DNA from 2 places in the Mycobacterium sp. SA01 genome. Region 2 is predicted to be linked to the other one. Evidence: predicted binding sites of a transcription regulator. Region 2 holds the regulator's gene; the other holds the start of a gene.

Region 1 (3,406 bases), on a different contig from region 2:
AACTCCGGCAGCGGGCCAGCGTGGCGGACCAGCTCCCAACCCCGGGGGGCAGTGATGCGGTTGGCATGAGTGATGCACAGGTCCCACGAATGCGGTTCGCGGGAGATTGCCAGTGGCCCGACGACCGCAGTCGAGTCGGAGTAGACGAACGTCAGCGTCGCCACCGCATAATGGGGGCATCCAGGCCGGCAGCAGCGACGAGGAACATTCACGTCCGTGAGGCTATCGCGGTTCATTCACAGGTTGCCGGGGGACACGCGCAGCCGCCGGTCGGCCGATTCACAACCGTTACGATCACATCCGTGGTCGATTCCCGCAGCTCCCGGCGAGGTGGACGAGCCGGTGGCAGCCCGGGGTCGCGCCGGGGACGTGAGATGCGGGGCCCATTGCTGCCGCCGACGGTGCCGGGGTGGCGCAGCCGCGCAGAGCGATTCGACATGGCGGTATTGGAAGCCTATGAGCCGATCGAGCGGCGCTGGCAACAACGGCTCACCGGTCTCGACGTTGCCGTCGACGAGATCCCGCGCATCGCGCCGAAGGATCCGGACAGTGTGCAGTGGCCCGCTGAAGTGGTGGCCGACGGGCCGATCGCGTTGGCCCGGCTGATCCCAGCCGGAGTGGACGTTCGCGGAAACTCGACGCGCGCCCGAATTGTGCTGTTCCGCAAGCCGATCGAGCGCCGGGCCAAGGACTCGATCGATCTGACCGATCTTCTGCACGAGATTCTGGTGGCGCAGGTGGCTACCTATCTCGGGGTCGAGCCGTCGGTCATCGACCCGACCATCGACGACGACTGAGTCGGATTCTCCGACCCGCGGTCGTCGTCAGATGATGCCGCGCTTGAGGCGACGGCGCTCCCGCTCGGAGAGTCCGCCCCAGATACCGAAGCGCTCATCGTTGGCCAAGGCGTACTCGAGGCACGACTCACGGACCTCGCAGCCCAAGCAGATCCGCTTGGCCTCGCGAGTGGAACCGCCCTTCTCGGGGAAGAACGCTTCGGGATCGGTCTGCGCGCACAGCGCGCGTTCCTGCCACTGGTCTTCTTCATCGGCCGAATCCGGCGTCGCATCGATGATCGGGTCTGGCACCAAACTCAAGTGAGCGCGTGCCATTACCCCCATCGTCTGCGAACCGGTAATGGACTGCGGCAACCCCATCGTGCCGAACACGTGCTCATAGGACATTTCCGCCTCCTCACCTGGTTTCGTAGATCTTTTGCATGTCGCCCACTATTGAAGTGTGCCCAACTCGTTCGAACACTTGGTCGAATCGCGGTCTGGGACACCGAAACCGGCTGGTCCGACCGGGAAATGACACTGATGTGATTAGACACTTATGCAGTGGCCCGGTCAAGCGATTGAACCGAAATTAATACCATTTCCCTTGGATAATTCGGCGAGTCGATGCCCCGGCGTGTCTTGGGAGTGACGCGATCGTGACCGCGTTGGCCGCCGAAATGCCCGACCGCCTAGTGTCGATCGGTGTGAAGATCACCGTTCTGGTCGGCGGCGTCGGGGGTGCCCGCTTCCTGCTGGGCGTACAGCGATTGCTCGGCCTGGGCCAGTTCGCCGGCCAGATATCCGGAGCCACAGGCGATCTTGATCACGCGCTGACCGCCGTGGTCAACATCGGCGATGACGCCTGGATGCACGGTGTGCGCATCTGTCCCGACCTCGACACCTGCATGTACACCTTAGGTGGAGGTATCGATCCCGAGCGCGGCTGGGGACATCGCAACGAGACGTGGCACGCGAAAGAAGAATTGGCGGCCTACGGCGTGCAACCCGATTGGTTCGGCCTGGGCGACCGCGACCTCGCCACACATCTGGTGCGCAGTCAGATGCTGCGTGCCGGATATCCCCTGTCGCAGGTGACCGAGGCGCTGTGCCACCGCTGGCAACCGGGGGCCACGCTCCTGCCGGCCAGTGACGACCGGTGCGAAACCCATGTTGTGATCGACGATCCCGACACCGGTGACCGCAAAGCGATCCACTTCCAGGAATGGTGGGTGCGCTACCGGGCGCAGGTGCCCACGCACAGTTTCGCGTTCGTGGGGTCCGAAAACGCCACTGCCGGGCCCGGTGTCGTCGACGCGATCACCGAAGCCGACGTGGTCATGCTCGCCCCCTCCAACCCGGTGGTGAGCATCGGCGCAATCCTCGCCATCCCCGGTGTTCGCGCCGCGCTGCGCTCCACACCCGCCCCGGTCGTCGGCTACTCCCCCATCATCGGCGGAAAGCCGTTGCGCGGCATGGCCGACGAATGCCTGTCGGTGATCGGCGTCGAAACCTCCTCGCACGCCGTCGCCCGTCACTACGGCGCGCGCTCGGCGACCGGAATCCTGGACTACTGGCTGGTGTCCGAAGGCGATCACGCCGACGTACCCGGACTGACGGTGCACTCGATACCGCTGCTGATGTCCGATCCGGCGGCCACCGCCGAAATGGTGCGCGCCGGGCTCGAATTGGCGGGGGTGGCGCCGTGAGTCTCGAGCATGGCAGCGCAGCACCCGTCGAAATCCTGCCCGTCCCCGGGCTTCCGGAGTTCCGCCCCGGCGATGATCTGGCGGCCGCCCTCGTCTCGGCGGCGCCATGGCTGCGCGACGGCGACATCGTCGTCGTCACCAGCAAGGTGATGTCCAAGTGCGAGGGCCGCATCGTCGCGGCACCGGCGGACCCCGACGAACGGGACGCCCTGCGTCGCAAGATCATCGACCAGGAGGCCGTGCGGGTGCTGGCCCGCAAAGGTCGGACGCTGATCACCGAGAATCGCAACGGCATCGTGCAGGCAGCCGCGGGCGTCGACGGATCCAACGTCGGGTCCACCGAATTGGCCTTGCTGCCCGTCGATCCGGACGGCAGCGCCGCCGCGCTGCGCACGGCACTGCGCGAGCGGCTCGGCGTGAATGTCGCGGTTCTGGTCACCGACACCATGGGTCGTGCCTGGCGCAACGGCCAGACCGACGCCGCAATCGGCGCCGCCGGGCTTCCCGTCCTCTACGGATACGCCGGCGCCGTCGACCGGCACGGCAACGAGCTGGTGGTCACCGAAGTCGCCGTCGCCGACGAGATCGCCGCCGCCGCCGACCTGGTGAAGGGCAAGCTGACCGCGGTGCCCGTCGCGGTAGTCCGCGGCCTCGAGCTCGAGGACGACGGGTCCACCGCGGCCCGCCTGTTGCGCGGCGGTGAGGACGACCTGTTCTGGCTGGGCACCGCCGAGGCACTGGAGCTCGGGCGCCGCCAAGCCCAGCTCGTGCGCCGGTCGGTCCGACAGTTCGCGCCGGAGCCGGTCGACCACACGCTCATCGAGGAGGCCGTCGCCGAGGCACTCACCGCACCCGCCCCGCACCACACCCGGCCGGTGCGGTTCGTCTGGTTGCAGGATCGGGGGCGTCGCATCGCACTGC
Region 2 (3,406 bases):
GCCGTGATCGGCCTGGGCGTGCTGTGGCTGCAGCGCCGCCGCAGCGGTGGCGAGGAGATCGACGACGACTTCGACGACTCGGACTACGACGACGATCATTGGCCCAGTGAGGTCACCGGCGAGGCTGATGCCGCGGCCGCGTCGCGCTTCTCGACCTACCCCGACGGCGGCGTTCCGCAGGTCGCCGCCGCGCCGGGGTTCGGCTGGGCGCCCACCGAAGACGAGAAGTCGCAACCCGGATCCGAGGACGTATTCGACGGCGACGAGGACTCCATCGACACCACGCCGACCCGCATCCCCGCCGAGGCCGCCGAAACCGGCGGGTACGAGGCAGACGAAGCCGACGAGGTGCCGGCGGAACTCGAGTACGCCGAGGTCGAGGAGATCGAGGACGACGAGTCGAGCGATTCAGGCCGCCATGCGGCGGTGAATCTCGGGGAGTCGCAATCGATGTGGCGGCTCGACATGGGAGAGCTCGGCACGCCGCGGCGTCGGCGCGCTGCCGAGCCCGAGCCCGAGCCCCCACTGGAGCCCGAGCCGGCACCGGAGGAGATCGTCGAGTCCGACGTCGTCGACATCGAGGAAGACTCCACGCAGCCGGCGGAAGTCCTGCAGTCCGACGTGCACGCCGAAGCGGCAGCCCATCGTCCGGCGATCCACCTTCCGCTCTCGGATCCGTATCAGGCTCCCGAGGGCTATGTGGTCAAGGCCAACACACATTCGGGGCTGTACTACACCCCGGACTCGGCGCTGTACGACCACACCGTGCCCGAAGTGTGGTTCGCCAGTGAGGAACTCGCGCAGGCGAATGGTTTCCACAAGGCGGAGTGAGGCTTTCGCCCCGGTCCGCTAGACCTTGCGGAGAACGGTCACGACCTTGCCGAGGATCGCGGCGTCGTTACCGGGAATGGGGTCGAACGCCGGGTTGTGCGGCATCAGCCACACCTGGCCGCTGGTGCGCTTGAACGTCTTCACCGTTGCCTCGCCGTCGATCATCGCCGCGACGATGTCGCCGTTGTCGGCGACGTTCTGCTGACGGACCACGACCCAGTCGCCGTCGCAGATCGCCGCGTCGATCATGGACTCACCGACGACCTTGAGCAGGAACAGCGACCCGTCGCCGACCAACTCGCGCGGTAGCGGGAACACGTCCTCGACGGCTTCCTCGGCGAGGATCGGGCCGCCGGCGGCGATGCGTCCGAGCACCGGCACGAACGTCGGTTCGGGGAGCGCGTCCGAACCGGCAACCTCGGTGCGCACGTGGCTCACCGCGTCGTCGGCTCCGCGCACGTCCACCGCACGCGGCCGGTTGGCATCGCGGCGTAGATAGCCCTTGCGCTCCAGGGTGCGCAGCTGGTGAGCCACCGATGACGTGGATGTGAGGCCGACGGCGTCGCCGATCTCACGGATGCTGGGGGGATAGCCGCGGCTGGTGACGGAGGCGCGGATCACGTCGAGGATGGTGCGCTGCCGCTCGGTCAGCCCGGATGTCTCACTGCGCTCGCTCATAGGGCCGAATCTAGCCGGGCCCGCGTCAAAATTCAAACATTTGTTCGACCGTGTCGCGATTCGGTGTTCTCGGTGGCCGGCGGAGCAGAACTTGTCGGTGGTCGGATTTATTCTTCGAACACGCTCGCTCACATGTTCGGTTTTCGAACGGATGATCGAGTATATTTCGAACACAAGAGCGAACCGGGGCGGCCCTGAAGGAAGGACACGGACGTGACAGTCATCGATGATCGACAGGTTTACATCTCGGCACCGGTGTACCGGCGGACGGCCGGCGCGCCTGTTTCTCCTGCTCGGCGCCGTCCGGCCGGCGTTCGTGCCCACCGGCCGCACCCGGCACGGCCGGCCATCACGCCGATGCGGTACCGGGGCACGGGGGTCGCGGTCTCCCGAGCACCGCACACCCGCAGGCCGGTCAGCACTGCGGTCACGATCGCGCTGGCGGGAGTGGCCGCATTGATCACCCTCTGGCTCGGTATGGTCGGCCACTTCAGCGCCGCGCCCGCGGCCACCGAGCAGATGCCGGACCAGCTCGCCGTCGTCCAGGTTCAGGCAGGGGAGACGCTGCAGCAGCTGGCCGGACGGGTCGCGCCGGATGCGCCCGCCGGACAGGTGGTGCAACGCATCCGCGATTTGAACAAGCTCGAGTCGGCGTCGCTGGACGCCGGGCAGACGCTGATCGCGCCGATCGGCTGACGGCCGTGTTGGCCGCAGCCGCTCCCGCGGACGGCGCAGGTAGGCTCTCAGTGGTTCGACGTATCGGGCCACTGAGCGAAGGAGCGGTCATGCACTGTCCGTTCTGCCGCAACCCGGACTCCCGTGTTGTCGATTCCCGCGAGACCGACGAGGGCCAGGCCATCCGGCGTCGCCGCTCCTGTCCGGAGTGCGGCCGGCGGTTCACCACTGTGGAGACCGCGGTGCTGGCGGTGGTGAAGCGCAGCGGCGTCACCGAGCCGTTCAGCCGGGAAAAGGTCGTCAGTGGCGTTCGCCGGGCCTGCCAGGGCCGCGATGTCGATGACGACGCGCTCAATCTGTTGGCCCAGCAAGTGGAGGACACCGTGCGGGCGGCCGGCTCGCCCGAGATCCCCAGCCACGAGGTCGGACTCGCCATCCTGGGCCCGCTACGTGAACTCGACGAGGTCGCCTATCTGCGATTCGCGTCGGTGTACCGCTCGTTCAGCTCAGCCGAGGACTTCGAGCGTGAGATCGAGGCGCTGCGCGCCCACCGGGCCGTCGGCACCTCCGGCTGAGCTCAATCGAGCTGTCGCACACCGTCGCTGACCACTCTGCCGGCAATCAGCACCCACCCTTGCGCGTCCCACGTCGTGAAGATCTGCGATCCCTTGCCCTGGGTGATCGTCAGGTCGCGGCTCAGGTAATCGGTCACCCGTGCCGCCGCGGATCCGGTGGCCTCGTCCTCGGGCACTCCGAGATCGGCGGCGAACATCCGCGACCGGATGTGCCCGCCGTCGCGATCCAGCCACGCCCACAGGTAATGCTCCGCGTCGTCGGAGTAGTCGTCCGGGTCGGCGGCCAGCAGTTCGTCCACCGAGTCCAGGTCATGAATGGCGAACTCCGGCGACCACTCGGCCCGAACCCGGATCACCGTGCGCTCGTCGTCGTAGGCGACCCCGACGATGCCGGCCGGAACCTGAAGGGTGTGAATCGGCGTGCCGCGCTCCCGCAGCCACCAGGCCGCGCCCACGGTGGGGTGCCCGGCGAATGGCAATTCCGTGGCCGGAGTGAAGATGCGGGCGTGCGCGGTGGTTGACCCGTCAGCCGGCAGGTCGATGAATATGGTTTCGCTGTAACCTAATTCGGTCGCAATGCGCTGGCGGTCACCGGCCGGCACGGTTGCCGCGTCCACCACGCCCAGCGGATTGCCGAAATTGCCGGC

Evidence for each region. Region 2 encodes LexA, which represses DNA repair genes until DNA is damaged. Its sites were predicted from a motif close to CGAACANNTGTTCG; they were not measured.
Region 1: the regulator LexA is predicted to act here: its motif matches at 1,254-1,267, upstream of cofD (2-phospho-L-lactate transferase).

Annotation. Positions count from the first base shown of each region.
Region 1 is NZ_JBGGNO010000019.1:298,692-302,097, forward strand. It holds gene AB4879_RS17395 (DUF3499 domain-containing protein) at 1-212, opposite strand, end outside; gene AB4879_RS17400 (metallopeptidase family protein) at 375-797, shown strand; gene AB4879_RS17405 (WhiB family transcriptional regulator) at 825-1,091, opposite strand; gene cofD (2-phospho-L-lactate transferase) at 1,484-2,485, shown strand; gene AB4879_RS17415 (coenzyme F420-0:L-glutamate ligase) at 2,482-3,406, shown strand, end outside.
Region 2 is NZ_JBGGNO010000018.1:235,159-238,564, reverse strand. It holds gene AB4879_RS14140 (LGFP repeat-containing protein) at 1-831, shown strand, start outside; gene lexA (transcriptional repressor LexA) at 850-1,509, opposite strand; gene AB4879_RS14130 (LysM peptidoglycan-binding domain-containing protein) at 1,723-2,205, shown strand; gene nrdR (transcriptional regulator NrdR) at 2,295-2,759, shown strand; gene AB4879_RS14120 (PhzF family phenazine biosynthesis protein) at 2,762-3,406, opposite strand, start outside.